2 regions of the Brevibacterium sp. CSND-B09 genome follow, and region 1 is predicted to be linked to the other one. Evidence: riboswitches for the same ligand, from Rfam matches in the RefSeq annotation. Region 1 holds a riboswitch; the other holds the start of a gene.
The links. A riboswitch is a leader RNA that binds a small molecule or an ion and turns the genes downstream of it on or off. The one in region 1 is predicted to bind S-adenosylmethionine.
Positions count from the first base shown of each region.

Region 2: linked by a shared signal. The riboswitch ahead of ACU4IU_RS07010 (hypothetical protein) and the one ahead of sfnG (dimethylsulfone monooxygenase SfnG) in region 1 are both predicted to bind S-adenosylmethionine.

Region 1 is NZ_JBREGI010000001.1:897,484-901,366, forward strand. It holds gene ACU4IU_RS04350 (SpoIID/LytB domain-containing protein) at 1-801, shown strand, start outside; gene sfnG (dimethylsulfone monooxygenase SfnG) at 821-1,969, opposite strand; SAM riboswitch class I at 1,980-2,098, opposite strand; tRNA gene ACU4IU_RS04360 (tRNA-Ser) at 2,491-2,578, opposite strand; gene ACU4IU_RS04365 (helix-turn-helix transcriptional regulator) at 2,691-3,590, opposite strand; gene ACU4IU_RS04370 (MFS transporter) at 3,712-3,883, shown strand, end outside.
Region 2 is NZ_JBREGI010000001.1:1,532,806-1,536,688, reverse strand. It holds gene betT (choline BCCT transporter BetT) at 1-39, opposite strand, end outside; gene ACU4IU_RS07020 (hypothetical protein) at 220-765, opposite strand; gene ACU4IU_RS07015 (metal-dependent transcriptional regulator) at 898-1,569, shown strand; gene ACU4IU_RS07010 (hypothetical protein) at 1,636-2,130, opposite strand; SAM riboswitch class IV at 2,174-2,284, opposite strand; gene ACU4IU_RS07005 (hypothetical protein) at 2,358-2,567, opposite strand; gene ACU4IU_RS07000 (hypothetical protein) at 2,770-3,018, opposite strand; partial or broken gene erm (23S ribosomal RNA methyltransferase Erm) at 2,955-3,765, opposite strand.

The DNA of each region.
Region 1 (3,883 bases):
TCGGGATCGAAGCTCACCCTCGAATGGCAGGGCACCCGATATTGGAAGAGTTCGTCGGCGACGACGGTGTCGGTCAGCGGTGCCCAGAACGGGGCGACCGGCACCTACCGGCACGGACGGCTCGAGATCGGTCAGCTGAAGAGCTCGCTCAACGTCATCAACGTGGTGGGTCTCAACAAGGAATATCTGCCGGGCATCGCCGAGATGCCGGCATCGTGGCAGTCCGAAGCCCTGCGCTCTCAGGCCATCGCTTCGCGCACCTATGCCTACCGCAATCTCGGTGCGGTGAAGCCTGCCTGCGGGTGCAACGTCTATGACGAGGTGGCCTCGCAGCGTTTCCTCGGGTGGACTCATGAGAATGCAGGCGATTCCGGTCCATGGCGCAAGGCCGTGGCCGCGACACAGAGCACGAGCGGGTCGACGGTGAAGTCGGCGCGCCTCATCACCTACAAGGGCGGGCTCATCGATGCTGTCTACTCGTCGTCGGCAGGCTCGAAGACGCATTCGGCTGCCGAGGTGTGGGGGTCGGCCGTGCCGTACCTGGTCTCGGTCGATGACTCTCCGTCGAAGTATGCCTCTGCGCAGAACCCGAACGCCTCGTGGTCGGTGACGGCCAAGCAGGCCGACATGGCACGGGCGTTCGGGCTGGCAGACGTCCGGTCTGTGACGGTGGCGAAGACCGGCTCAGGTCTGGTGAAGACGGTGAAAGCCACCTCGGTGAAGGGGAAGACCGCGAGCCTCACCGGCGATCAGCTGCGGACCAAGCTGAAGCTCAAGTCCGCGTCATTCAGCGTGGCCTGAGGCAAACCCGCCTCCAGGGTCAGACTCCGGCAGGGGTGAGCAGTCCCCTGTTGACGAGTTCGGCTTCCTTCTCGCGAACGATCGGGATGACGGTTTTGCCGAACGCTTCGAGTTCCTCCTGGAAGTGCAGGAAGCCGGTGAGGATGAGGTCGACGCCGATCTTCTTGTACTCGATGATGCGGTCGGCGACCTGTTCGGGAGTGCCGATGAGCTGGGTGCGGAAGCCGTCGTTGTACTGGACGAGGTCTTCGAAGCTCGAATCCGCCCACATGCCCTTCTTATCGTGAGTCGAGGCTCCGGCCTGCTGGACGGACTTGCGGAATCCTTCGACAGCGCTTTCATCGGCTTTGGCGATGATCTCACGCAGCTGTTCGCGGGCTTCGGCCTCGGTGTCGCGGACGATGGCGAACCCGTTGAGCCCGAAACGGACCTTCCGATTGTGCGCTCGGGCCACCTCGGTGACGTCGTCGTACTGTTCGCGGAAGCCGTCGAAGTCCTTGCCGTTGGAGAAGTACCAGTCGGCGTGCTTGCCGCCGTTGATGCGAGCGGCCGAGGAGTTTCCGCCTTGGAAGATCTCCGGGTGGGGGCGGCCCTCGACCGGGTAGGGGCCGGGGCGGAGGGTGAAGTCGTCGACGGTGTAGAAATTGCCGCGGTACTCGACGTTCTCCTCGGTGAAGAGCTTGCGGACGACATCCATGAACTCGGCGGACCGGCGGTACCGTTCGCCGTGTTCGAGCCACGGCAGGCCGAGGCGGGTGTATTCGTCCTTGAACCAGCCGGAGACGACGTTGATGGCGGCCCGGCCCTTCGTGAACTGGTCGGCGGTGAGGATGAACTTCGCGAGCACGGCCGGTTCCCAGATGCCCGGATGAATGGCGGCGATGACCTTGAGCTTCTCAGTGGCAAGGGCGAGCGCGAGTGACGTGGAGGTCGATTCGTGCTGCTGGGCCGCGCCGTAGCTGGAGAGGTAGCGGACCTGGCTGAGTGCGTATTCGTAGCCGACTGCCTCGGCGGTCTGTGCGAGCTTGACGTTGTAGTCGTAGCCCCAGTCGGTGCGCTGTTCGATGTTCGACACGACCAGGCCGCCGGAGACGTTGGGCACCCAGTAGGCGAACTTCAGGTCTTCGGGTTCACCGGTATAGATCGGGTTGGCGTGGAGATTCGTCATTGTGTGTCCCTTCCCATCGAAACTGGCATGAGCACCGTGTCCGCGGGGCGCGCGCTGCGCGATCTTCCGCGCCGGACCGGTTGCTGCGACGTCATCGGGCCAGTTCCCTTCAGTCGCTCGTGATGTGTGCAGGTGTGCAATATCGTGTGTGCGGGTGTGCCGTGCCAGACTACTGAGACGCAGACCACACTCGGCGGGCAGACTTCGCAGGCCGACGCATGCCGTCACAATGACGCATTCCGCCACGAACCGTCATGCGATTTGCCTTCCGGCAGCTGCGCTCCGCTGCACCCAGCTCCGCACCCCTCACCCTTGGCGGCACACCACCTCGTTGCACCGGTGCGTTGGACCAGGACCGCCGAGGGATGCGAAAGCACCGGTAGCAGGTGGCACGAATGGTGCGAACTGTCACAATCGGTGTGGGATGTCCGAATACGAGCCTCCCGCGACCGGCATGGAGGTCCGCCGCCGGTGAATCGACGAAGTCCCGGCCCGCAGCAACTGCGAGACCGGGACTTCCGTGGCGGAGGATAGGGGATTCGAACCCCTGAGGGCGTTAACCCAACCCGCGTTCCAGGCGAGCGCCATAGGCCACTAGGCGAATCCTCCGCGAATCAGCTTATCCGAGTCATGACGACAATGCGAAATCGCGGTGGCCGAGTGTGAAGCATCCCACTTCCCGCAGGTGAACACGCGACCTCGTCACCCGACGGCACACGGTTCAGTCCGCGACGGCGCGGAGATGCCGTTCTGCCGACGGCTGCGCCCCGTCCTCCCGTCTGCGTTCGATGCTGCCGTCATTGATCCAGCCGTGCAGCGTCTCCAATCGGGACCGCGTCACCGTGTCCACCGGCTGATAGACCGAGAGCGTCAGCCTCTGGTTCTCCTGCGCGATGAGCGTCGTCATCGTCAGCTTGAGCGTGCCCACATACGGGTTCTCAATGGTCTTGACCCGCCCGACAGATCGACCGACCGTTCCCGAATCCCACAGGCGGCAGAATTCCGGATTCCTGCGCAGCCGCGACAGCAGCGGCGACCACTCGGGATCGTCGATCGACTCCGCGTACGAGGCACGCAGCTTCGCCACGACCTGCGCCCGATGGCCGTCGTCGGAGTGGAAGGTCCGCGCCCATTCCGGGCTCTCGAAGGACTGGATCGCGCAGTTGCGGTCGGCCGGAGCGAGTGCTTCGAGGTCGGAGGCGAGATACCGTTCGACGGAGTTGAAGGCGAGGATCGTATACCGCGGATCAGTGACCATCGCCGGCAGCGGCAGCAGTTCGTCGAGCAAGGTGCGCATCTGCTCTCCCACCGCCGAGTCCCCCGGGTTCGCGACTCGATCCGGATATCCGCCCAGCAGGAAGAGATGGGCACGCTCCTCACGGTCGAGCAGGAGCGCCTCGGCGATGGATTCGAGCACCGACTCCGAGGGGTGGACCTCGCGCCCCTGCTCAAGCCAGGTGTACCAACTGGTGCCGATGTTCGCGAGCACAGCGACCTCTTCGCGCCGCAGTCCCGGCACCCTCCGCCGGGTGCCGGCCGCAAGACCGACCTCGCAGGGCCGCACTCGGTTGCGTCGCGAACGCAGGAATCGTCCTAGCTCCTCGGTTCTCACTTGTGCCATGCCTCCATTGTCCGTCCGACGCTCACCCCGTTCCACCCTGTCACCGCCCTCAGCCTGGTGGTGCGACCAACACCATCAGCACGCCCTCCCACTCCCCCGCGGCCCATCGCAGACTGGATCCATGAGAGATTCCCACACGCAGACATCATCGACCTCCGCCGAGGCGGTTCCGACCTCGGTCCTCGCCGAGGCTGCTCCCGGTCACGCACCCGACGTCGAGCCCGCCCCCACCGCAGGCCATCCTGCCCCCGTCCTCTGGCCGCTCCACCTCGGTGCGTTCCTCGCGACGTTCA
Region 2 (3,883 bases), 640 kb from region 1:
GACTGGGCGCTTCAACTTCTCTTCGTTCGGATCCTGCACGCATCGACCTCCGGTAGACAAAAGTGGACTGGGCCCGAAAATGGGCCCGATCTATTCTACGGTTGGAGGATTTTCACAAAGACAGCACCCCCTCTTTTTAGGAAGTTGACTAAGCTGCCGGGTTGTCCAGCCGGGCCGGGCACGGGAGCCGGTTCGAACGGGCCCGAAGGGTGGAACGGATCATGCCCGGGAGCGAGCGGCCACCTCGGTGAGAGTGTCGACGAATCGCTGCGCCTCGGTGGGGATGGTCTCCTCCAGCCGCATCGACGATCCGACGTGCAGCTCCACGGTCACGGTCGCGCGTCCGCGGAAATCCTCTGCTCGAACGGCGCTGACCTGCCGAGCAGCCGCCTCCGAGAGCTGCGCGATGGAGCCTTGAGCATCGGTGCGCACCCGCATGATCCGCAGGTTGGTGAGGATGAGCAGATCGGTGTCGAACGGCGGCAGGCTCCGCAGCCGCGCGTACTCGATCTCGCCGGGGCGGAACAGGCCGGCCGCATTGATCCTCTCTGATCGTGCTCGCGGGTTGTCCGGGGTCGTCGGCCCTCGCCGTGCTGTTGGTCGGGACGCCGGCTTGCGGGCCTTCGCCCAGCGGCGGAGCGCACGGAACGGGGACCAGCCGTCTGTGAGGGAGGGGCCGTCGGGGATGGCGGGCCGAACCGACCCTGTTTGGTCGGCGTTGTCGGTTGGGTGAACCGAGTCGGAGGGGATGGGCTGGGAGGTCATGATTGAGATTTTGTCAGGGCCGCCTCGGCGATGGGGTGGGTCGGTGGTAATCGTTTGGGAACATCTGTGTCCGATCTCCCACTTCGGGTGAAGTGTCGACGCGCGGTGACGCGTCCATGGGATACTGGGGGCATGCGTGCAGGTGAAGTCTCCGAGGTCAGCCAGGACTACCTCAAGGCCATCTGGTCGGCTCAGGAATGGGGCGGCGACCCGATGACGGCCACCGAACTTGCGAACCGATTCGGCACGACGAAGGCCAATGTCACCGAGGTGCTCAAGCGTCTCGACGAACTCGGTCTCATCACCCGCGTCCCATATAAGCCACCGGTGCTCACCGAGCAGGGCAAGGCGATCGCCCTGTCGATGGTGCGCAGGCACCGGCTCATCGAGACGTTTCTTGTGAAGTCGCTCGGCTATGGCTGGGACGAGGTTCATGACGAGGCCGAGATCCTCGAGCATGCAGCCTCCGATCGGCTCATCGACCGCATCGACGCGTTCCTCGGCCACCCGACGTCCGACCCGCACGGCGATCCCATTCCGGGTGCCGACGGTGCCGTCGATTCCCATATTCCGACCCTGCTCGCCGAGGCGGCCGCCGGATCCTATGCGGTGCTGAGGGTCTCCGATGCTGATCCTGTTGTTCTCGGGAAGCTCGCCGAGGCGGGGGTGCTGCCCGATGTCGCGCTCGACGTCGTCGATCACACCGATGAAGTCGTGACCGTGGATATCGGAGGGAAGCAGGAGACGATCGACTCCGCGCTCGCCGCGGCCGTGTATCTGCGCGTGGCTTCCTCGGCGAGCTGACCGAGTCGGATCTGTTGATCCGACCGGCAGTGGTGTTTGGGTTCGGTGAGGTCAAAGACCCTCTGCTCAGTTGTTGCTTCGCGGGCGTGGGAACTTCGGTTCAGCACGTAGCAGGATCAGCGTCGTGGCTGCGTGAGCGTCGAAACCTTCGGCGAGGAAGAGCTTCGGCCAGTCGCACCAGAGTTCTGATTCATACGGGGTGCCGGGCAGGTAGGTTCCGTGCCCGTTCTGCCGATGTCCCGGGTGGGACCGGAATGCCGTTCTGGGAATGGATTGCAGCGTGTCGAACAGGGTCTGATAGAGCACCGGTGTGAAGCCATCACTGCGAGCCGCATCGGCAGTGCTCACCCAGCCGGGTCCGGCAATCGGAATGCCCCGTTTGATCGCCGAACTCATCTGAGCTTTGATGCCGGCGCGTTGCGGGTCAGGGGAGTGGTGGAGTAGAACTTTCGACCAGTGCAGGGCAACCTCGGGTTCGAAGCCCGGCCACTGTTCGGCGGCCCTGCGGCGGTTCTCGGAGTGGTTGTGGGAGTCGGCGGAGTCGTTGAAGTCTGCGGACATGGCAAACCGTCCTTCTCGGGCGCGCCTGCGCAGCGCTGACCCGGATCGAAGCTTGCCCGAGCGGTCGGCGCGGGCCCGTTCTTCCCCTGGGGCACCCGGTCGATGACGGGTTGCCGTGTGGCCGGCCAGGTACCGATGGCCACAGCTCGCGAACGTGATTTCAGTGTAGATGGAGGGTCTGACACGACCTTTGCGTTGGTGACCTCCGTGGCCGGCGGAGGAGGAATCTAGACGAGTCCTTCTTCATCGGCGTCGGCGGCCGATGACCAGTATCGAGGATCGTGGTCCTCGACGGTTTCCCCACAGTCGACACAGGTGCGGAATTCGATGGTTCCGTCGGAATTGAGTCGACCCGGTGTCAGGCTGCTGCTCTCTTCGCAGCCAGGACACCACCCATTGATGAAGCGTCTGATGTGCGTGCCGTGTTCATTGTCCATTCCGGCTGACCTCTCGACCGAATGCGCAGTGCGTGGACCTGCTGTTTTCAGTCTACGAGCGCCGGCAGTCGGCGAAGATGAACTTCCGGAGAAGACGGAGGAGTCGCCGGTGTCGTGGTCCGTCGGCGCATCGGCATGGAGGAGCACGGGCCGGACAACGCTCCGGTCCGACGGGGAAACGTCGGACCGGAGCATCGGAGACTCACCTGCGCGGCAGGTTCCACCTCGGCTGGGGCTGCTGCGGTTTCTGATGCTGATTCATGAAACCGCGTTCGGCCTGCAGATGACCCTTGTCATGGCTCTTCGCCTTCGGATCGGTGCCCGGGATGGAAGCCTGTAGCTTCTCGGTCGCCGGTTTGGCGCCGACGATGGGCATCTCCCCGGTGATCAACGGTGTCTGCGGGGCCGCCTCGGTGATGGGGTTCTGTTTGGGTGCTTTGCTGTTTCGCATGGTCTTTCCCTTCTTCGCATCCTTGTGATCTGTTTCGGTGACCAGTTCGGTGAACAGTCCGGTCCACTGGTCGGGGGTGAGATCTTTGGGCAAGATGTCTCCTCTGATGTCGTTGCGGTCCATGGTCGATTGCAGAGTGCGATGATCGGTGATGCTCATCTTCGAGAGGATTCCTTTCATTCCTCGCCCGCGACCGGTGAAGACCGAACGGACGAACTGTTGATATTCGGATCGAGCATTGTCTGGAATCGATCCGGTGGGACAGCGATCGATGGTGAGGATGCCGCCATCGACGCTGGGCTTCGGGGTGAACGCGTCGGCGGGGACGCGGGTGACGAGGCGGAAGTCGAACCATGGGGTCCATTGCGCGGTCATCATGGTCGATCCGCCGATGCCGGCGCGTTTGCGGGCCACTTCCCATTGGGTGAGCAGGATCGCCCGCTGCCAGCGCCCGGAACGCAGCAGTTTGCGGAGGATGGGGGTGGTGAGGTGGAACGGCAGATTGCCGACGATGACCGGCCGGTCGAGCCGGGTGGTCAGGATGTCGGCGTGCCGGACCTCGGCCCGCGGGTACGTGTCTTCAAGGTGATCCAACCTCGTTTCGTCGAGTTCGACGAGTGTGAGCTTTCGACCGAGCCGGTAGAGCTCGGAAGTGACTGCCCCATCCCCGGGACCGATCTCCATGATCGGTCCGGAGGTGGAACGAGCCAGGCTCGCAATCGTGTCGATGGTGGTGGGTGAACGCAGAAAGTTCTGGCCGAGTTCATGCCGCCCGCCGTGCTGTGACCGCGGGGCCGAGAGCGAATGGGACTGACTGCGTGTCGAACGGTGTCGTGACGTGTGGGGTCGCAATGGGATGTGCTCC